4 regions of the Halobacillus amylolyticus genome follow, and region 1 is predicted to be linked to each of the others. Evidence: riboswitches for the same ligand, from Rfam matches in the RefSeq annotation. Region 1 holds a riboswitch; each other region holds the start of a gene.

Evidence for each region. Region 1 has a riboswitch for S-adenosylmethionine ahead of MUO15_RS10495 (LLM class flavin-dependent oxidoreductase). Riboswitches for the same ligand answer to the same signal wherever they lie in the genome.
Region 2: linked by a shared signal. The riboswitch ahead of msrA (peptide-methionine (S)-S-oxide reductase MsrA) and the one ahead of MUO15_RS10495 (LLM class flavin-dependent oxidoreductase) in region 1 are both predicted to bind S-adenosylmethionine.
Region 3: linked by a shared signal. The riboswitch ahead of MUO15_RS19930 (methionine ABC transporter ATP-binding protein) and the one ahead of MUO15_RS10495 (LLM class flavin-dependent oxidoreductase) in region 1 are both predicted to bind S-adenosylmethionine.
Region 4: linked by a shared signal. The riboswitch ahead of MUO15_RS00875 (methionine biosynthesis PLP-dependent protein) and the one ahead of MUO15_RS10495 (LLM class flavin-dependent oxidoreductase) in region 1 are both predicted to bind S-adenosylmethionine.

What each region holds. Positions count from the first base shown of each region.
Region 1 covers NZ_CP095075.1:2,033,600-2,039,227, reverse strand. Annotated here, with positions in the region: gene MUO15_RS10520 (hypothetical protein) at 1-208, shown strand, start outside; gene MUO15_RS21650 (nucleotidyltransferase substrate binding protein) at 218-343, opposite strand; gene MUO15_RS10510 (nucleotidyltransferase domain-containing protein) at 347-505, shown strand; gene MUO15_RS10505 (group-specific protein) at 934-1,164, opposite strand; gene MUO15_RS10500 (alpha/beta hydrolase family protein) at 1,170-1,979, opposite strand; SAM riboswitch class I at 2,275-2,385, shown strand; gene MUO15_RS10495 (LLM class flavin-dependent oxidoreductase) at 2,479-3,867, shown strand; gene MUO15_RS10490 (sodium:solute symporter family protein) at 3,967-5,481, shown strand; gene MUO15_RS10485 (Na+/H+ antiporter) at 5,618-5,628, opposite strand, start outside.
Region 2 covers NZ_CP095075.1:1,610,367-1,615,994, reverse strand. Annotated here, with positions in the region: gene MUO15_RS08500 (gamma-glutamyltransferase family protein) at 1-279, shown strand, start outside; gene MUO15_RS08495 (chromate transporter) at 316-897, shown strand; gene MUO15_RS08490 (chromate transporter) at 894-1,427, shown strand; gene MUO15_RS08485 (AIM24 family protein) at 1,720-2,415, shown strand; SAM riboswitch class I at 2,555-2,674, shown strand; gene msrA (peptide-methionine (S)-S-oxide reductase MsrA) at 2,798-3,271, shown strand; gene eutH (ethanolamine utilization protein EutH) at 3,552-4,649, shown strand; gene MUO15_RS08470 (hypothetical protein) at 4,673-4,915, opposite strand; gene MUO15_RS21915 (EamA family transporter) at 5,169-5,339, shown strand; partial or broken gene MUO15_RS21910 (EamA family transporter) at 5,333-5,506, shown strand; gene MUO15_RS21905 (DMT family transporter) at 5,579-5,628, shown strand, end outside.
Region 3 covers NZ_CP095075.1:3,962,835-3,968,462, reverse strand. Annotated here, with positions in the region: gene MUO15_RS19945 (carboxymuconolactone decarboxylase family protein) at 1-115, opposite strand, end outside; gene MUO15_RS19940 (MetQ/NlpA family ABC transporter substrate-binding protein) at 188-1,045, opposite strand; gene MUO15_RS19935 (methionine ABC transporter permease) at 1,074-1,742, opposite strand; gene MUO15_RS19930 (methionine ABC transporter ATP-binding protein) at 1,735-2,760, opposite strand; SAM riboswitch class I at 2,837-2,950, opposite strand; SAM riboswitch class I at 3,088-3,192, opposite strand; gene MUO15_RS19925 (TlpA family protein disulfide reductase) at 3,271-3,687, shown strand; gene MUO15_RS19920 (hypothetical protein) at 3,684-4,007, opposite strand; gene MUO15_RS19915 (thioredoxin family protein) at 4,110-4,424, opposite strand; gene MUO15_RS19910 (toprim domain-containing protein) at 4,435-4,782, opposite strand; gene gcvH (glycine cleavage system protein GcvH) at 4,916-5,299, opposite strand; gene MUO15_RS19900 (arsenate reductase family protein) at 5,378-5,628, opposite strand, start outside.
Region 4 covers NZ_CP095075.1:155,590-161,217, reverse strand. Annotated here, with positions in the region: gene MUO15_RS00885 (DUF294 nucleotidyltransferase-like domain-containing protein) at 1-139, opposite strand, end outside; gene MUO15_RS00880 (ammonium transporter) at 166-1,431, opposite strand; SAM riboswitch class I at 2,081-2,188, opposite strand; SAM riboswitch class I at 2,546-2,653, shown strand; gene MUO15_RS00875 (methionine biosynthesis PLP-dependent protein) at 2,794-3,915, shown strand; partial or broken gene MUO15_RS00870 (bifunctional homocysteine S-methyltransferase/methylenetetrahydrofolate reductase) at 4,038-5,628, shown strand, end outside.

The DNA.
Region 1 (5,628 bases):
GGAGAACCTAGAACGAAGAATTAACCAAAGTATGGTGAATCTTGAACAGGCTCTTACAAGATTAGAAAAAGCCTTATCTAAAGATCAAAGTAATAGTCTCATTGTTGATGGAACTCCCCATCGGTTTAAAATTACTATATACTGGAAAACACTCCGGAGGTTACTGTGGCTGAAGGTATTGAAACAAGAACTCCCAAAGAAACTTTAAAGAGTGCTTTTAGTCGTTAATGTTCGCCAATATACTATTTGCCACTTCCTCATTGTACGTATGGGGAATCTCGTTACGGTCTTTCAGCATTTGCAGCCATGCCTGTTCATCTTTTAGCCAACCAGCCTGATGTATAGATTGATTCCTATAAAACTAGCGAAACAAATCATTACTATTGCAGAAAAGTTTCTAGTAATAGAAAAGATCGTTTTGTTCGGTTCAAGAGCTTATGGAGATCATCAGGAAGACTCTGATATTGATCTCGCGATTATAGCACCGGGTTATGGTACAGCTTGATTGGCTGAAATTTTCGTGCAAGATAGAAGAAAAATTGGATAATCTGTTGAAGTTTGACCTCATTAGATGAAGGGGCTTCAGTTAGTCTACGAGAAGAAATAAACAAATGTTACCAAATTATTTATGATCAGAGTCCGGTATCTAAGCCTCCGTCATAATAACGTAAGATTGAGGTTCAAATAAAGATGGGTCAAATGTGCAAAAAAAGGCTATTTCGTGCAATTAATCGGAATTATGTGCAATTAATCAAAATTTCGTGCAATTATCCAAGATTATGTGCAATTACTGATTAAGGAGGTTTTGACGTCCGCGATTTGGTTCAATGGAAGAGAACTATTTGGGCCGGGTGCTAATATGGAGGCCGCAGTAAAATGAGGGACCTCTCCCTTCGCTTAACAGCAGAGGAACAAGGCCCCTTCAGTCCCTAGTTAACTAGCTATCATTTTTTCGATCGCTTCATTTCTTTCCTTTTGTTCACTTTCAGACGAAAGGTCATACTTTTTTAAAAGATGGAATAGATCATTTAGTGTTTCCTGGGGAAGTTCTCTTTGCAAAAAAACACGTGTCCCGTCAGCTAAATGATTCGGTAAAAATTCTTTCTGACTCTCAAGTTTGTTCACGACATCTCCAATTGAATGATCGATATTACATTTCCCCATCTAGATCACCTTCCTATATTTAGTAGAAGTGTTTTGACTTCTTCACGAATCTCCGTCCATGCCTGTGTATAGGTATCTGTTAACATAAAATGCTCGGCTTCCGGTAATTCAACTAATTTTACAAGATCGCCAAATTCCTGTGCTTGACGATGGTAGTGGTTACTAATACCAATAGGGACGTTTACATCGAGCGCCCCATGAACCAACACTTGTGGTACTCCTAAAGGGAGCAGTTCTATAGGGGATGCCTGTTGGTAACGTTCTGGATGATCTTCAGGAGTACTTTGAAGCAAATCGGCTGTAGGATTATTAGGCTCCATGGAAAAGGTTTGGTCCCTGAAGTGGTGGACACCATACATCATCTCTAAATCATTAACCCCTGCTAAACTAATAGCACCGGAAATAGGGAGAGGGCTGCTAGTTATATTGAGTTCACCATCCTTAGGAAGGTGATGACGCGCAGCAAGCCATAACGCCAAATGCCCTCCAGCAGAGTGGCCGATTGTAATTACCTGATTCAAATCTAACGGGTATGTTTCGGCAAGGGAGGCAAGATAATCACACGCCTTAGCTGCATCTGTCAGCGTTCCTGGCCAGGCGCCGCCTGCTTGTCCTACCCGACGATATTCAATATTCCAGGTGGCGAGCCCATGGGCAGTCAAATCTTCAGCCGCGTCTGTCATAAGATCAAGTCCGAACGATTCTTTCCAAAAGCCGCCGTGAATAACTATAGCCACGGGGTAAGGACCTCCATTTTCAGGAAGCCGCAATTCACCATATTGACTTTCATCTGTGCCATAAAATATTTTTTCCATGTCTTCACCCCATTGTCAAAAGTAGGTTCATTAATTGATTATCTCATACTTTGTGTTTATCTATCATTAACGATTTTAGTATATGGTCAACAATGCTGCATATTTTCTGAAGAACTTAAATAAACTCGAAGGAGGCACATGTTTTTTTCAAACTATCTATAAAATGGGTGGCGAAGTCAAAATCTAAATCCAAATCCAAATCCAAATCCTTATTAATCCACTATGGTTAATTAGTTATTGACAAGAAAACCATTTCCATGATAAATTATTGTAAACTAAATAATCGAAAAATTTCTTCTTATCAAGAGAGGTGGAGGGACTGACCCTACGAAGCCTCGGCAACCAGTTTGTATGATAAACCCGGTGCTAAATTCAGAGGAATGCAGCAACATTCCGAAGATGAGAAGAGAGATTCAGGCCCTATATACATATATTGTCCCTTCTCTCTTCTTAGAGTGAAGGGATTTTTTATTGTAATCAGATCTTAGGAGGAATAACAATGGGAAAACGAATCTATTTAAATGCTTTTGACATGAATACGGTGGGACACCAATCTCCGGGGCTTTGGAGCCATCCGGAAGATCAGTCTGAAAGATATCGTGATCTGGATTACTGGGTGGAACTAGCTAGATTATTAGAAAAGGGAAAGTTTGACGGAATATTCTTGGCTGATGTACTGGGATTCTATGATGTTCACAATGGCAGTAAAAATGCAGCTGTTGAGCAAGCTGTTCAAGCGCCTGCTAATGATCCTTTGCTATTAATTTCTGCTATGGCTAATGCGACAGAGCATTTAGGGTTTGGCTTAACGTATTCTCTGACATACGAACAGCCTTATATGCTGGCGAGAAGATTTTCGACACTTGATCATCTTACAAAAGGCAGAATTGCTTGGAATATTGTTTCCTCTTATTTAGAGAGTGCAGCGAAAAACTTTGGTCTAGAGGGGCAAATTCCACATGACAAGCGATATGACATTGCGGATGAGTTTTTAGATGTTACTTATAAATTGTGGGAAGGCAGCTGGGAAGATGACGCGGTAGTGCGTGATAAAGAACGAAAGGTATACACGGACCCTTCAAAGGTTCATGACATTAATCATGAGGGGGAATTTTTTAAGGTGCCTGGTGCGCATCTGTGTGAGCCTTCACCACAGCGCACCCCCGTACTATATCAAGCGGGTGCTTCTCCTCGTGGACGAGAATTCGCTGCCAAGCATGCCGAGTGTGTTTTTACTGCAGGACCCACAGCGAACATCGTGAAGAAAGGTGTGGCAGACTTACGTGAAAGGACAAAAAATCATGGGCGTAATCCAGAAGATGTGATTGTTTATACTGTATTCACACCAATTGTCGGGAAAACGGAGGAGGAAGCACAGAAAAAGTATGAAGAAATCAAAAGTTATGTAAGCTATGAAGGAGCTTTGGCACTTCTAAGTGGATGGACGGGAATTGATTTTTCTGGATATGATCCAGACCAGACGCTTGAGTATATCGAAAGTAATGCGATCCAATCAGCAGTGGAAGTGTTTACTAAAGCAGATCCGAATCATAAATGGACGGTTCGGGAACTGGCCACTTTTGTCGGAATCGGAGGGAGAGGCCCGGTGGCTGTCGGATCACCTGAACAAATCGCTGATCAATTAGAGTATTGGGTGGAAGAGACTGGAGTAGATGGATTCAATTTAGCCTACACATTGGCCCCGGGAAGTTTTGAAGATTTCGTTGAACTTGTGATTCCGATCTTGCAGGAGCGTGGTCTTGTGCAAACAGATTATGAAGAAGGAACGTACCGAGAGAAATTATATGGTAAAGGACAGAACCATTTGAAGGAGAGTCACCCAGGCTTTGCTTATAAGAACCTTTATCAACAGGTAAAAGGAGTGTAAATATGTTTACTATTTACTGGATAAGTATAGCAGTCTGTTGGATTTTGGGATTAAGCATCTGGAATAAAGTCTATCCCAAACGAAAGGGGAAAGTAAACATTGGGTGAAGAATCGAATTCGTTGTTGTGGATCATTAGTATATTGTTAGTTGGATATTTTGTACTCACTACTTGGCTAGGAAAAAAAGGCGCCGTCCACAGTCGGTCGATGAAAGGTTTCTCAATCGCTAAAGGAAAAGTAAAACCTTGGATTGTCGGGGTCAGTTTTGGAGCTTCCTTTGCAAGTGCCAACCTATTCTTAGGGGTACCTGGATGGGCCTATACCTATGGTGTATCCACTTTATGGTGGGCACTAGGGTGCTTTGGTGTTACATGGATTGGTTTACTATTGTTCACAAAGAAATTTTGGAGACAAGGTCAAAGGAATGGTGGCAGTCTTACACTGCCACAGTGGCTAGGGGATCGATACCAGAGTAAAACATTACAAGTAATCGTTGCGCTACTGATCTTGTTCAATATTTATTACATTGTAGGTCAGAATGTCGGGCTAGCTACAATGTTTGAAACAGTTGTAGGTATTCCCTATATTTGGGGGATTGGAATTGGTGTAGGAATTACTATTTTATATGTAAGCTTAGGAGGAGCCTTTGCCCAGATCATTAGTGACGGAATTCAGGGCATTATCATGTCAGTGGTATCTGTCCTTTTATTCGTTTCCTTATTATGGACAATTGGTGGTGGGTGGAACGTTTTAGGTCATTTGCATACAGAGCTTAGTCAAATTGATAAAAGTTTAGTTGCACCAACCTCTGACGGTGGACCATTTTATAGCGGCTTTGCTATTTTAAGTATTCAGTGGCTGCTATTTTCTTTTGTATTGCTTCCACATTTGATGAATAAAGTGCTAACGATTGAGAAAGAAGAAGAGTTGCGCACCTTTACATTATCGTCTGGCATAACCCTATTTCTGTTGTCCGTTTTTTCAGTATTTGCCGGACTAGCTGCACGCGTGCTCACCCCGGGACTCGTTTCAGCGGATGGTGCTATACCTGCCTATATAATGGAAGCATTTCCTACTATTATTGTAGCGCTAATGGTTACTGGGATCATTTCCGCTATACTATCAACTACAGATAGCTTGTACCTGGGTATTACGTCTAGCATTGGCAACGATTTATACAAAGTGTTAGTGGTTCCATTGCTTTATAAAAATAAAAATCTCTCCGAAAAACAACTGGATCGGAAAGTATTGCGAGTTTCGAAAATGTCCCTGATCGTTATTGGATTGTTATCTCTTTATATGTCAATTGATCGTCCCGAATCGTTAGCATTACTTACACAGTTTGGAATATCGGCAATTATAAGTGGCATTATTGCTCCTATCAGTTTAGGTTACTTTTGGAAATCAGCCAATAAGATCGGAGCTATTACATCCGTCTTATTTGGATCAGGCTGCTTCATGTTCCTAACTGGTACTGGGATTGTAAGCCATGTTTTTCAAGCGTTATTCTTCAGCTCTATTGTTGGTTTTGTACTCATGATAACGGTTAGCATTATTTCAGGGTATGTAGTGAGGAGAGACAAAGTAATGCGTGCTGAACAACAGGCTCAGTAGCTATGAACTGTCGCCATTCCAAATCATATAGTGTAATCCCCCTTTCTCTACTAGGTGAGAAAGGGGGTTCTCTTTTAAGGCAACGTAACATCCATAACCTCTTTAGGTATGAAATCACGAAAACGCGTCCTGCAAATTAGTCATCAT
Region 2 (5,628 bases), 420 kb from region 1:
CATTTGCAGGTCGCTATGAATACAATAGATTTTCATTTAAATCCACAGGCTGCGCTTGATGCACCGCGCTGGCAGTGGATGGAGAATAAAACGGTGTGGGTAGAGCCGAGCTTCCCTAGCCATGTAGCAGAAGCTTTAGCGAGAAAAGGCCATAAAATTGAAGTGCAGCTCGAGACTGGCGCTTTTGGACGCGGACAAATCATTTGGCGTGATAAACATACCGGAACGTTATTTGGCGGGACAGAATCACGCACAGATGGAACGATTTCTGCTTACTAAAGGTCTATAAAGGATTGATATGAGGGGGATGGGATTATGCAGCATTGGAATCTCTTCTTGGCCTTTTTTAGAGTAGGCATGCTTGGGTATGGGGGAGGTCCTTCCTCCATTCCACTCGTGCATAAAGAAGTCGTAGAAAAGTATAAATGGCTGTCTGACGATGATTTTGCGGATATTCTTGCATTAGGAAACTCACTGCCAGGACCGATTGCTACGAAAATGGCGGGTTATATTGGGTTTCGGGTCTCTGGGGTACTTGGCATGTTAAACGCTGTTCTTGCTACCATTATTCCCACAATCGCGATCATGATTGTTCTCATTACTTCATTAAATAGCTTTCGTGATCAGCCATGGGTGAACGGAATGACACAAGCTGTCGTCCCTGTTGTTGGTGTCATGCTTGCTAAACTTACCTACGACTTTATAAAAAAGGCAAAAGTTAGCTTAGGATGGTTAAATACAATCCTGCTAGGAGCAGGTTCCCTTATTTTAATAGAGTGGGCAGGGGTTCATCCGGGATTAGTTATTTTTGCCCTCCTTCTAGTAGCTTTGATTAGACCAATGGGCAAAAAAGGGGAAAAGTCGAAAGCTTATGTACGTAAGGAGCAATCATCATGATCTATTGGAAGATTTTTATTGCCTTTTTCATTCCTGGGATAGTGGGGTATGGAGGTGGACCTGCCTCTATCCCTTTAGTAGAGAACGAAGTGGTAGAACGTTTTAACTGGATGACTGTCAGCGAATTTAGCGAAATGCTGGCTATGGCGAACGCTTTGCCAGGCCCTATAGCTACAAAAATGGCTGGCTTCATTGGTTTTCAGCAAGGTGGGATAATCGGGAGCTTTATCGGGGTGTTTGCAACGGTGGCTCCTTCGTTAATCTTAATGATTGGGCTTCTGAGCCTATTGTATAAATTTAAAGACTCTCCTAGGGTTAAAACAATGACTGCCCTCATTCGCCCGTCTATTGCCATTTTGCTTGGAGTTATAGCCTTTCAGTTCTTCCGGAATTCGTACTTTTCTTCCGGAGCTCTGCAAACCATTCTGCTGATTGGCGTTAGCTTTTTTTTACTCGAGCGCGTGAAGGTTCATCCAGCCTTTGTCATATTAGGATCATTGATGTATGGAGCAATTTTTCTAGGATCCTAAATGGAGCACACCATTTAAGTGATGGTGTGCTTTTTTGTTCTTGAAGTTGACTGAGGATTCTACCCAAATACAGGACAATTATCTCCAAATTCAGAAGGTTTCTCCCCAAAATCATTGGGTTTCTGACTAAATCCAAAAAGTTTCTCCCTAAACTTGTCAGGATTCTATCAAAATCTAAAAAGATTCTTCCCTAACAGCAGTGAGGGGATAATTTAAAAGGGAGGAAAAGCACGAAACGTTTTGCCTTCCTCATTCGTATCAAGAACAGCACGAAATGGGGAGGAACCTTTAAATGAGCAATTATTCAATTGATCAATTCATTCAACAAACGAAGCAAGATGAAACAGAAAGTGAGTACTTTGAATTAGAAACACCGCGAATTCTTGAAGTCAATTTAATGGATGAAGTGTGGGCAAAATCAGGTTCAATGATCTCTTACAATGGCCAAATCAAGTTCGAGCGTGAAGGGATATTAGAGCATGGAGTTGGGCGCATGTTCAAGAAAGCTTTTTCAGGAGAAGGCAGCTCGTTAATGAAAGCACATGGCAGAGGTCGTCTATACTTAGCAGATCAAGGAAAGAAAATTACGATTTTTGACCTCGCCAACGAATCCATCACCGTTAATGGGAATGATCTTTTGGCTTTTGAACCAGGTATTGAATGGGATGTTAAGTTAATGAAAAAAGTAGCAGGAATGATGTCTGGTGGACTCTTTAATATTAAGCTTCAGGGCCATGGAAGAGTAGCGATTACTTCCCATTATGAGCCGTTGACTTTACTCGTTCGTCCTGGGGAATCTGTCCTTACGGATCCTAATGCAACGGTAGCCTGGTCAGGGCACCTCGAACCGGAGTTTAGAACAGATATCAGCTTTAAGACATTTTTCGGACGGGGAAGCGGGGAATCGATCCAAATGGAGTTTAAAGGTGAGGGATTTGTCATCGTTCAACCATTTGAGGAAGTGTACACGACGGGACGCAGTTCGTAAAAAATTATTTTTATCCATCAGTCATGTTGAAGAGGGCTTCAGCATAATTTTACAAACAGGAGAAAAAGTTGAGTCTTCACTCTTTACTTCGTTGGGAAATCGTTGTATCATATAAGATAACAAAATAAATAACGGAAACTTCTTATCCAGAGAGGCGGAGGGACTGGCCCTTTGATGCCCGGCAACCATCGAATCAATCCACGAGATTGAGAGAACGGTGCCAATTCCTGTAGGATGGTGACATTCTAAAAGATGAGAGGATCGTACGGAATATTACGACCCCTTTTCTTATACTGGATAAGAAAAGGGGTTTTTTGGTTTTAAAACCGTCAAACTCTCTTTGAAAAAGAAGTTCCGCGTTAAGAGAAGGGGAAGATGAGTTATGGCAACAGCTATTTTTGGTGCAGGGTGTTTCTGGGGTGTTGAGCCCTTTTTTGAGCGTTTTGATGGAGTAACTGCAACACGGGTGGGATACACAGGCGGTCACGCTGAGAACCCGACATATGAGCAAGTGAAAACAGGAACAACGGGTCACGCAGAAGCCGTAAAAATTGAATATGATCCAACTGTCCTCACATATGAAGAGTTGGTTAATATCTTTTTTGAGGCCCATGATCCAACAACCCGCAATAAGCAGGGCATGGACGTAGGTCACCAATATCGATCTGCTATCTTTTATACCAATGATTTAGAGAAGACGATTGCCAACGAGAAGATTAAGCAATGGGAAGCAAAAGGGATCTTTAAACGTCCGATTGTAACAGAGGTAGCAAAAGCTGAAGTGTTCTATGATGCAGAAGAATACCACCAAAAGTATTCACAAAAGAATGGATCAGTTGCGTGCGGAATCGGCTAATTAAAAATATGAGGGAGCCTTCCTTTTACTAAGGAGGGTTCTTTTTTATATCTATACATAGTGTTGAGGGAAGGTGAGCATGATTCATATTGTAACGGATAGGTATTCTTTTTTGTTTTGAGAGCGATGTCTTAGTTTTGTTGTGATCTGCTTGACGTGGATTGGTGGGCAAACATTTTCCGCTAACAATTGATGAACTTAAAAACGCTTGAAAGACTTGATCATAAAGGGCACAATCTTTAGTAGTTACTTATAATTGTAGGCGGTTAGGGGAGATACCATGTGGTTTAATGAGGGGTTACTCATAATCATGACGCTCTTTATGGTCATTGGAGCAATAGATTACTATCTTTTACATAACCGATGGGGTTTGGGTGAGAGTTTTTACAATGCGTTTATGATGATGGGGCCGCTTGCACTTGCGATGGTTGGAATTATTTCATTAGCCCCAGTTCTATCCGGATGGCTAGCCCCTATTATTACCCCACTGTATCAGTGGCTGGGAGTTGATCCATCGATGTTCGCTTCAACGATATTGGCGATTGATATGGGGGCTTACCAATTAGCAGAAGCCCTCGCTGCCAGTGATGATGCAGCGGTTTTCTCTTGGGCGTTCCTCGGTACGATGATGGGGCCTACGCTCGTTTTTACCATTCCAATTGCCTTAACAATGATTGCGAAAGAAGACTATCCTTATTTTGCAAAAGGGATATTAATCGGGCTGATTACAATTCCCATTGGTTGTCTTGCCGGAGGGGCTGTAGCCGGCTATGAGCTGGCGTGGATGATCCGCAATCTCATACCTACAGTAGTTCTAGCGGTGATAATAGGATTAGGATTATGGAAGTTTACCAATCTAACTATCCATTTATTTGCAAGGTTTGGCAAGTCAGTCGAGCTGCTGATCATCAGCGGATTAGTCCTAATTATTATCGAGACATTAACAGGCTTTACAATTGTTCAAGGGGTGGCTCCTTTAGAGGAGGGGGTAGGCATCGTGGGTCGTATCACGATCATGCTTGCAGGTGCCTATCCAATGGTTAGCTTTATTAATCGATCGGGACAGCGATTATGGGACAAATGGAGCGACAAACTTGGGATTAACTCGATAGCGATGACCGGATTCATCGCATCACTGGCCCACCATATTCCTATGCTAGCGACAATGAAAGATATGGATACAAGAGGAAAAGTGATGAATGCTGCGTTTGCGGTAAGCGGGGCATTTGTCCTTGGAGGCCATTTAGGGTTTGTAGCCAGTGTAAATAAAGAGGTGATTGTGGCTGTCGTCATCGGTAAGTTAGTTGCAGGCGGACTGGCTGCTTGGCTCGCGTGGTTCACAACCAGCCCTGCTGGGTTAAAGGAACAGTCAAGTTAAAGAGTTCCAAAATTCAAATAGCACTAAAAGATGAAAATAGCACATAGAATGGCTGTAATAACAAAGGTAATACTGTAGATGGTGGTTAATAAGCGAAAACTTGTTTTTTTGCCGTGATTTTGCAGGCTTGCCACTTCATCCTCTGCAGAATATCCTTCTGCCTCATATTTCGAAATGGTTTGGTTAACGTTCTTTCCAACATAAAGTGTTCCAACTAATGCTATGATACTGACGAGAATAATGACTGCCATTAAGAAAGGATACATGATCACCACTCCCTCTATTAGATTACCTTTATTTTACCTTATTAGTGGTTGTGATAACCATGCTATAAATTAAATAAATTGTATGTTTGATGAACATTTGCTAAGCCATTCAATTTAATGCATTTAGCAGTAGAGGTAAACTCTAGAAGATTCAGTTTTCATGAAAGGCAGAATTGTGTACAGTTAATAGAAGTGTGAGCCACACTTTACATAAGGGCTTGTGCTTTTTTGTTACAGGAAGGGAGGGATTAGAGTGAGAGTATATAGTGCTTTAATCGGCCTAAGTTTAATTTGGGGGATGTCCTTTGTTTTTATAAAATGGCTGCTTGATCCTGTTGGCGCGTGGGGAACGGTGTTTTTAAGATGTTCAGCAGCCGTTCTGATTTTGCTTCCGTTCCTTTGGATTAGAAGGGGAGCATCGTAAGACCGATTCCCTGGAAATCACTTATTTTCGTTGGGGTTTTTAATGCTGGTCTCCCATGGGGCCTGATTGCTTTAAGTGAAACCGAGATTAATAGTAGTACAGCAGCCGTTTTAAATGCATTAACCCCGATTTGTACTGGTCTTGTAGGTTTCCTCTTTTTCGCAATCGTCTTAAAAAAGCGGCAATGGCTCGGAATAGGTTTAGGGTTTACAGGTATTCTTGTCCTTATGGAGTTTAATGTGGATCAGCTAATTAAAGAAAGTTTCGTCGGAATCGGTACAATGGTTTG
Region 3 (5,628 bases), 1.9 Mb from region 1:
TTTCCGAAAACTCATTAAAATGATGAGCAACTTCCGGCATTTTATCGGCAAAGATTCCTATTCCATGCTTATACTCTTGTAAAAAAGCTGTTGTCCAATTTACTTCTTGTTCCATGAATAATGCCTCCCTAAATGAAATGCGTGACTCCGAATAGTATAAACGGGGTCACGCATTTTATTCCTTACATTATTCTGCAGAACCGTCTACAGGAACAACTGCACCTTCATATTCTTCCATAATAAAGGTCTGAATTTCTTCAGAATGGAGCACTTCTACTAGAGTATTTAATGCTTTAGAATCTTTATCTTCACTCTTTGCTGCAATTACATTTACATATGGAGACTCAGAGTCCTCCAATATAAGAGCATCCTCAGTCGGGTTTAACCCCGCCTGAATAGCGTAATTCGTGTTAATAGCTACAAGTGCATCTTCTGAACGCTTATACGTTTCCGGAAGAAAAGCTGCATCTATTCCTGTATCGAATTTCAAATTTTTAGGGTTTTCTACAATATCATCAACAGTCGCCTCTACTTTATCGACACTTTCGTCCAACTTGATTAATCCCTCTTTTTCAAGTAAGGAAAGAATACGACCGTGATCGGCAACAGACCGACTCATAATGACCGTTGTTCCTTCTTGAATCTCATCTAAACTAGAAATATTCTTGGAATAGATACCCATAGGCTCAATATGAATGCCACCAAGGTTTGCAAAATCATATCCATGTTGCTCTTCCTGGGCATTCAAGTAAGGGATATGCTGGAAGTAGTTAGCATCAAGAACCCCTGCTGCTAAATCCTTGTTCGGTAAAATATAGTCTTGATATTCTTCAATCTTTAGAGTGATTCCTTTTTCTTCAAGGATCGGCTTTGCCTGCTCCAGAATTTCAGAGTGCGGCACACTTGTGGCCCCTACAGTAATTTCTGTTTGCCCTTCTCCACCCTCGCTGTTGTCACCAGATGAATTCTCCTCTTCAGAAGAACCACATGCTGCTAGAACTAAAATAAATAATACCGCCAAAATACTAGTCCATAATTTTTTCAACTTTTCCATCCCCTTTTCTAATTAAAAACTATCTTTTATCCAACTTACGGGATATAAAATCGCCGATGAATTGGAAAATGAATACAATGATTACAATTAATATTGTACAGAATAACACCACATCAAAGTCACTACGCTGAAAACCGTAGAAATAAGCAAAGTCGCCTAGTCCACCGGCTCCGATCACGCCAGCCACTGCTGTATAACCAATTAAAGCTATGGCTGTAACTGTAATACCTGAAACAAGTGCTGGCATCGACTCTGGAAGCAGAACTTTAAAGATAATCGTGGAATACTTAGCCCCCATCGATTTAGCAGCCTCAAGTACACCTTTATCCACTTCTTTCAATGCAATCTCCACCAGTCTCGCGTAGAATGGTGCACCACCTATAATCAGCGCAGGCAATGCCGCTTTTGGACCGCGAATCGTTCCCATAAGAAAGTCAGTAAAAGGAAATAATAGCAGGATTAAGATAATAAACGGAATAGCCCTAAAAACGTTTACTACTGCTGCAGTGACCCAATTTAGGGCTTTATTTTTCCAAATGCCCCCGGGACCTGACAAGTATAAAAGTAAACCAAGAATTAGCCCGAGAATAAAAGTTCCCGCAACAGAAATAATCGTCATGTACAACGTTTCATTCGTTGCCGTGATCATATCCTCTATCTTCACGTTAGGAAACAGGTTATTAAACATTCGGACTCACCTCCAGTTGAACTGAGGTGGTTTTAATATAAGCAATGGCCCGATCAATTTCTCCTTTGTCTCCATTGAATTGGACAAACAGCGTTCCATATGCTCCTTTTTGCGTCTGGGTTATTTTTCCATGGAGGATATTAATATCCACATCAAATTTTCTAGACAATTCACTAATCAGCGCCTGATTGGTGCTTTCACCAACAAAATGAAGTTTAATAATCTCACCTGTTTTATAGGTTTCATTAATAAGCTCGAGTGAGTGTTTTCGATCAGGGTCCCCCATTACTTGATCAACAAAACGTTTAGTTACTTGCTGTTTCGGATATAAAAATACGTCTAATACATCGCCCGACTCGACGACTTGCCCTTGTTCCATTACAGCAACACGATGACATATTTTGCGAATTACGTGCATTTCATGAGTGATCAGTACAATTGTTAGCCCTAATTTATTATTAATATCCACTAGCAAATCTAAAATAGAATCCGTTGTTTCCGGATCTAGAGCTGAAGTAGCCTCATCACACAGCAGCACTTTCGGATTGTTAGCTAAAGCACGAGCAATCCCTACACGTTGCTTTTGGCCACCACTTAGCTGGGATGGATAAGAGCCTCCTCTTCCAGATAACCCGACAAGATCAATCAATTCGTTGACCCGATTTTTACGGTCCTCTTTTTTCATTCCTGCTATTTCTAATGGAAAGGCAATGTTATCGAAAACCGTTCTTGACCATAGTAGGTTAAAGTGTTGAAAAATCATGCCCATCTCTTGCCTAGCTAAACGAAGCTTATTCTTGTTCAATTTCGTCACATCTTGATTATCAATAGTGACATTTCCATCGCTCGGCTCTTCAAGACGATTCAAAAGCCTGATAAACGTACTTTTACCTGCGCCACTATACCCAATGACCCCAAAAATCTCCCCTTTTTCAATGGAAAGATCCATTTTATCTACTGCACGAACGTCTTGATCTTTCGTATGAAAGACCTTAGACAAATCCTTTATCGAAATCAAAATTGTTCCTCCTCTATACAAAAAACGCCTTTCTGCAAGAGAACAGAAAGGCGTTTACACGTCCTGGTGGTCTGTTCTCTTATCTGCCAAAGTTGTTAACTTTGCAGGAATTGGCACCTTTTCAAGTTAACAAAAACTTGACGGTTGCCGGGCATCAACGGGCCAGTCCCTCCACCTCTCTGGATAAGAGATATATATTTTAATGCATTACTGCTTTAGGTTGACTAAGCATCACAAACAGGATTCTAGCACCCTGTATATCCACTGTCAACAAAAAAACACAAAAAAATCTCTTCGTCATAAGAAGAGATGTCCTCATTGATTCTCTTCTCATCTTTCAAAGCGAGATGCTTTGCTGGAGTTAGCACCGTGTTCATTCAAACCGGTTGCCGGGCATCATAGGGCCAGTCCCTTAGCCACTCTGGATAAGTATAGATGTCGCTATTCGCTTAAAAAATATGTTAGCATGGTCATGCATTTAAGTCAATTAAAATGAGAGGTGAACAAAAATTGAAAAAAGCTATAGACTTTCAGTTACCATATATAGATTCTAATGAAACGTACCAATTAAGTAATGACCTTGGCAAAGTAATCGTATTAACATTTTGGGTCTCTTGGTGTCCAGACTGTGGGGTCGATTTACCAAGAAAAGAACAGCTCTTTCAATCAATAAATCATGAAAAAGTACAAATGGTAACAATTAATGTACAGGGACGTGAGAGAAATATTGAAGATGGTGAAATTTTCGCTGAAAAGTTCCTCGCCCAGCCAACCCTAGTAGACAATCATCGTAAAGTGTACGATGCGTACAATTGTGCAGGAGTACCAACCACGATCATAATTAATAAAGATGGTTACATCACACATCAGTTTGGTGATAAAGCATCTTTATTAACTATTGTAGAGGCGATTGGTACTTTAATTTAATGAGAAAGCACCAGTAGTGATTCAACTAAAAGGATATCCCTATATTCGCCTTCAAGTCTAACGATGGAACGTGGTAGTGAAGTTAATTTCAAATTACCACCAAAAAGCTGTTGGAAAACTTTATTAGAGGACGAAATCGTAAGTGCGCTACTGACGGTGTTTTCATGCACAAGTTTCATCCCCTCTCTTGTAATAGATACATTAATAAACTCAGACCGATGATCTTGAATCTTTAAAAACACTTGTCTCTTCTTCCATTTTGGGAGTAAGTCTTTTCTGTTATTCACCCGTTTGATCCATTCCTCTATCATTTCAACCAAAACAAGCCCCCCTTAGTAACTTTATTTAAAGTTTTCGAGGTAAAGGGGGCAGAAACCTTCCCTGATTGCATAGAATCGTTCTTCATTTCCCGGGAAATAAGGCTATCTTTCTACATATTCTGATACTTTGTCAAGCATATTTGGCACAGAGTGAAAGGCATACACTTTTTCTATCACATACCCGCTCTTCATTATTAGCAGACAAGGAACACTTTCGATCTTATAGTCCTGCATCAGGTCTGGATTCAAAGAGGCGTTTAATTCATAAAAAAGCTCTGTCTGGTACAAGTCTTCAATTGTGTCTAACATTTTCCTGGCAACGTGACAGGTTCCACAAAAAGGGCTGTGAATAAATGTAAGTGCTTGCTTTTGCTCGCAGAGTTGTTTAGCTACATTTAATCGTTCTAAAGAAAGCAAGTTGCCCCTCCTAAATTAAGTAAATCGGCTTAACGTTAAAATGCCGGCTAAGCAGAGCACGAGCCAATTCGGGCTCTGGTGTGGCTGCAACTTCTCTAAAAGCTTTATCAATATAAATATGGAGCGCATGAGGGAGTTCCTCTGTTAGCTGCTTTCGAAGTTTATAGCCAGAATCGTCTTCGTCAACCAAGATAAATACAGGACGATGATCAAGGTTGTTATCGAGGATTAACTCCTCCATTCGCTCAACACCTAACGTCCCGTGTGTACATATAATCTCAACAGGGTCTTTCAAGACTTTGTTCAGCTTCTTTTTATCAGTAATCCCTTCAACGATCACAATTCTTTCTTCATTCAACCCTATCACCCACTATACAGAAGCAGACCATGCTGTGTTAGCATGGTCTGCACATGATTAATATCAGTCTATGATCATGCAGGCAAAGACCACAGGTAACCTTGCCTGTACCTTCTTCTAAGAAAATGTTCTCCTAGTCTTCGTTAATCATTTCTTCATACTGTTCAGGAGACATTAGCTCGTCCATTTCAGATGAATCATTTGGTTCAACAACGATCATCCACGCTTTATCATATGGGGATTCGTTAACGAATTCCGGACTGTCTTCAAGCTCCTCATTAATTTCTACCACTTTTCCACTTAGCGGCGCATATAACTCTGACACTGTCTTAACAGATTCAACACTGCCGAATGGCTCATCTGCTTCAATATCGTCGCCTACTTCTGGAAGTTCTACGAAGACAATATCCCCAAGTTCAGATTGTGCGAAGTCGGTAATTCCAATACGAACTTTGCTGTCTTCCTCTTTCACCCATTCATGCTCTTCAGAATAACGTAAATCTTTAGGTAAACTCATACCTATCCCTCCAAATTAAAAATAATAAATAATAATTATAAACATAAAAGCTTTGTGCTTTTATTTCCAGCCTTCTGCTCACTGGACCCATGTGGCAGTGAACTGCTCTTCTTTAAATCCAATGGTCACTTTCTTTCCGTCTGTTACAATCGGCCGTTTAATTAACATACCATCAGAAGCAAGATACTGAATCATTTCTTTTTCTGATGCATTCTTTAACTTATCTTTCATATTATGTTCGCGATACTTCTTCCCGCTTGTATTAAAAAACTTACGGGCTGGGATTTCACTATGATTAATAAGTTCTTGAAGCTCGTCTTCACTTGGTG
Region 4 (5,628 bases), 1.9 Mb from region 1:
GGTTCTCCGCAGCCATTTGAACCGTTTCCCTAATCAACTCATCATGGAATAAGTTTAACTTCCTATGGTCAGTCGAAACAGCATTCAGTTTCCGTTGACGCCATTGTTTTAATTCTGCGTAACTTTTCAACACTCGCATCAATCCTTTTGTTTCGATTAACAGCGTTAAGCACCTGGTTGATTCGAATGGGGTTGAGGGATGCTCTCCGGATATCCATAACCTCCGTGCTCACTCAAATCAAGGCCGATAATTTCTTCTTCTTCAGATACACGGAGGCCACCCATAACTTTATTCATTACTTTTAAGATGATGAATGCAACAACGAATGCATAAAGCCCGCTACTGACAACACCCAGCATCTGTACACCAAGCTGTGCAAATCCACCACCATAGAATAAACCCGCCTGCCCAACGGTTGCTAATTCGGGTGTGGCAAATAGTCCATTTGAAAGCGTGCCCCATACACCGACCGTACCGTGAACAGATAAAGCGAAGATAGGATCATCAATTTTCTTCTTATCAAAGAACTTCATACTAAAGAAGACAATAAATCCACCGATCAAACCAATAATAACAGCCGCCCAAGGTTCAACAAATGCACAAGAAGCGGTAATAGCAACAAGCCCTGCCAATGCTCCATTGAGTGTTGTCGGAACATCTGCCTTGCCTGTCACAGCCCACACAACAAGCATAGCACCAATCGCCCCAGCACCAGCTGCTAATTGTGTATTAAGTGCAACATAACCAAAAAAGGCATCAGCTACACCGAATGTGCTTCCTGCATTAAACCCAAACCAGCCTACCCAAAGAATAAGTACTCCTAACGCTGTAAACACCTGGTTATGTCCTGCAATCTCATTTGAAGAACCATCCTTATTATATTTACCGATACGCGGTTTCAAAATAATTGTAGCAGCAAAGGCGGCCATGGCCCCCGTTAAATGAACCACAGTCGAACCGGCAAAGTCTTGTTTCCCATGCTCAGCTAACCAACCGCCGCCCCAAATCCAGCGGGCAATAACAGGATAAACTAAAATAGAAAATAGTACTGCAAAAATAACATAAGCGGATAATTTTGCACGTTCTGCAAAACCACCAAAGGCAATGGTCATAGCAATTGCAGCAAATGCCAGCTGGAAAAAGAAGTCTACAGAACCTGCCAACCCTTCGCCCATTGTTGTCGCATCACCATAAAAGAATTTCGAAAAGCCTATGAATGCATTTCCCTCCCCGTATATTAACCCGTAACCTACAGCCCAAAAGACTATAGATACAATTCCTATGGTAAAAACTGTCTTGCCGGCAATATGACCAGCGTTCTTCATTCTCGTAGATCCTGCTTCAAGTAAAATAAATCCACCTTGCATGAATAACACCAAAACTGTACAGATAACAATCCATAAATTATTCATTAGAAAAATCTCATCCATCAAAGTTCTCCCCTTTTGTGTAATGTTTTTTGACATCGTTTGTTAAATACTAATTTATCAGTATCTAAATATTCGAACAATGAACATGTGAGATTATCTAACATTGAATTTTTAAAAGAAAAAAAGACCTATCCAATATGGCAGGCCGCTGAAAAAGTGACATTTGTGCATTTCTATAAGAAATATATTTGGCATTTTTGTTATGTTTGAACTTGTCGTATGATTCAGTGTACAAAGACCTCAGATAGACAAGCTGATGAATGGGTGGGTTTCGTTATAAAAAAGTGAAAGGTGTGGGGAAGGAGAACGATGAGACTCCATCAGAAAAATGGGCAAGTCGAGACCCGTAGCTAGGCGAGGAGACTTGGGAGCAGGTTAAGAACGGCACGTCGTGTGGGGCGTGTGCCAACTCGAACGATATTTGATCAGGAAAAGGATTAGTGGAGGATAAATCATAAGTGATTGCATAATCTTTCATAAGATGTCCCTCCTAAACGTATTGTTAAAGATCAACGAAAAAGGCAGCACCTGACCAAGTTAAATCCGGCAGTGCTACCTCTAGTTATCTAGTCAGTAACAAATTATTAAATTAAAAAATCCTCTTCTAAACAACCAATAAGAAGAGGATTAGAATACCGAATGACAACTCTTCTAATCTATCAAGCACAAGTTGGCTTGCTGGAATTAGCACAGTACTGTGAATAGTCTGTTGCCGAGGTTTCATTGGGCCAAGTCCCTCCACCCCTCTGAACAAGAAACATTATTATTTGATTACCGAAAAATATACAGCAAGTGTTAGATACTGTCAAAGGATTTTATGGAAAAAATTAATACGTATTAGCCCTTTATTCTTAGTGTGTTAGTCGGGTTTAAAAATTATAAGTTTTTTTAATATTCCCTTGATTCCTTCATTTTTTTCGTGTAATGTAATTCGCAACCCACCTGCCATAAAGTACCACCTTCGAGAATAACCATAGAACATCGGTTGAAAATCTCTAACAACGGCTGGTCTCGTGGGCATTTGATGGTGATGCTGAAGGTACAGAACGACCTTCTCACCTTGTTTTTCATTGGGTGACTAATCACACTAAACACCAAAAAATTACATATTATTCACTTATCAAGAGAGGTATAGGGACTGGCCCGATGAAACCTCAGCAACCACTGGTTTGACCAGCATGGTGCTAATTCCACCAAGTTTTATGAACTTGGAAGATAAGAAGAAGGATTGGGATATTTTAAAGTCTTCTTCTTAAGGAGGCTTTTTTTATTTTTATCTAACCATAGTTGTTCAGGAGTTTAGCTTCTTATCATTCGGTGACTTGAACATCCTCTAATACTTTTTATAAAAGGAGAATAAAGATGACCTCTCATACTGAAACGAAATTAGTTCATACCGGCAAAAACAATGGAGACTCTACAGGAGCCATTAGTGCACCAGTCTACCTTTCTACAGCCTATCAACACTCTGGTATTGGTGAATCAACTGGCTTTGACTACTCAAGAACGGGTAATCCAACAAGAACAATTCTTGAACGTTCCGTTGCAGAAATCGAATATGGTGAGGCAGGTTTCGCGTTTAGCTCAGGGATGGCAGCGATTCAAACGGCTCTGTCCTTATTCGGACACCGAGATGAGGTCCTCGTTTCGGAAGATTTATACGGCGGCAGTTATCGCTTGTTTGAACACCTTTCTAGTCAATATGGCTTACAGTTCCAATACTGTGATAGTCAGAATCTTTCAAATATAGAACAATATATAACAGAAAAAACCAAAGCGGTCTACATCGAAACACCTACAAACCCACTTATGCACGTGGCTGATATTTCGGAAATCGCTAAAATCACGAAAAAATATAAGCTTCTGCTACTCGTAGATAACACGTTATATACACCGCTCCTACAGCAACCTTTACTTGAAGGTGCCGATATCGTCATTCATAGTGCAACGAAATATTTAGGCGGTCACAATGATGTTTTAGCCGGCATACTTGTTGCTAAAGGTCCTGATATATGTGAAAAATTAGCAACCTATCAGAACACAATTGGTGCCGTCCTCTCCCCTTTTGATTCATGGCTGCTTATGAGAGGGATGAAAACTCTGCCTTTACGAATGAATCAGCACGAGAGAAACGCGAAGGAAGTCGTTTCCTTTTTAGAAAATCATCAAACTGTCACACATGTCTTTTACCCTGGTCTTGGCGGAATGGTTTCGTTTCGTCTAGAAACTGAAGACTGTATCGACCCTTTTTTAAGAAACCTCAAAGTCATTACCTTTGCAGAGAGTCTTGGAGGAGTGGAAAGCTTTATCACCTACCCAGCGACCCAAACTCATGCCGACATTCCTGAAGAAACGAGAAAACGCTACGGAGTTTGCAACCGGCTTTTGCGCTTTTCAGTCGGGATTGAACATATCGATGATCTGCTGGAGGATCTTGACAAAGCGCTTACTAGTTTACGAGGGAAGCAAAGCACGAGGACGTAAGTGGCCCGTTAGAAATATTTATCCAAAGGATGAAAAGCACCTCTTTTTCAAGGGTAACATGAGCCAAATTGCCGCTCGCTCTCTTTAGTAAGTCAAGCCTAAATACAGACAGGAGGATAATCATGAATTTAAAAGAAGCCCTTCAAAACCAAACATTAGTAGGAGATGGGGCCATGGGTACATTGCTTTACTCTTACGGAATCGACCAATGCTTTGAGGAGTTGAATCTTTCCCATGCCAAAGAAGTCGTCAATGTCCATAAAGCATATATAGATGCTGGTGCTGATCTCATCCAAACGAATACGTACGGCGCCAATTATATTAAATTAGCGCGTTACGGTTTAGAAGACAAAGTAAAAGAAATCAACACAGCAGCAGTCAGACTTGCCCAACAAGCAGCAGCAGAAAATTGTTATGTGGCAGGAACGATCGGCGGTATTCGAGGCATTAAAAAACAAGCAGTATCCCTCACAGAAATCAAACGCAGTTTCCGTGAGCAGCTCTACTGTATGCTATTTGAAAAAGTAGACGCCATTCTACTAGAGACCTTTTATGATCTGGAAGAACTCACGACAGTGTTACAAATCGCTAGAAAAGAAACGAACCTGCCGATAATCACCCAAGTGTCTATGCACGAGCCTGGAGTTCTGCAAAACGGCACACCCCTGACTGAAGCCTTGACGATGTTAGAAAAAGAGGGAGCCGATGTAATTGGAGTCAATTGTCGTCTCGGACCTTACCACATGATCCAGTCGCTTGAGAATGTCCCGCTTCCTAATAAAGCCGTCCTCTCTGCTTATCCGAATGCTAGTTTACCAGCTTATCAGGATGGCAGACTCGTCTACAAAACCAAGGCTGATTATTTCAAAAATAGCGCCCGGGCCCTTCACAAACAAGGGGCTAGATTGATCGGCGGCTGTTGCGGTACGACACCCGAGCACATTGCGGCCATTGCGGATGAAGTAAAAGGGAAGAAGCCGATTGAGCACAAGACCATTCCAATTCAAAAGGATGTCCCACAGACACAACTGGAAAATAGTAACTCTAAGCCCCACCTTCATGAAATCGCAGCAAAAAGACCGTCGATCATCGTTGAGCTTGATCCACCGAAACGGCTCAATACAGACCGCTACTTACAGGGGCCCAGGCGCTCAAAGAAGCTGGAGTTGATTCGATTACATTAGCAGATAATTCGCTGGCCACCCCAAGAATTTGTAACACAGCGATCGCCTCAATTATCCAGCAAAAATACGACATTAACCCTTTGGTCCATATATCCTGCCGTGACCGAAACTTAATCGGCCTGCAATCACATTTGATGGGGCTGCATACACTCGGGATCACACAGGTCCTCGCAGTCACAGGCGACCCGACCAAAATTGGTGACTTCCCTGGTGCAACATCCGTCTATGATCTCTCATCATTCGATTTGATTCATTATATTAAACAGCTGAACAAAGGCATTTCTTTTTCTGGCAAAACACTCGGTATGAACACCAATTTTTCGGTCGCGGCCGCCTTCAATCCGAATGTCCGCAACCTCAATCGTGCAGTTGGCAGACTTGAAAAAAAGATCAAATATGGAGCGGACTATTTTATTAGTCAACCCGTTAACAGTGTGGAGCAATTGAAAGAAATCTATGAGGCAACTAAGCATATACCGACTCCCATTTATATTGGAATCATGCCGCTAATCAGCTCACGTAACGCTGA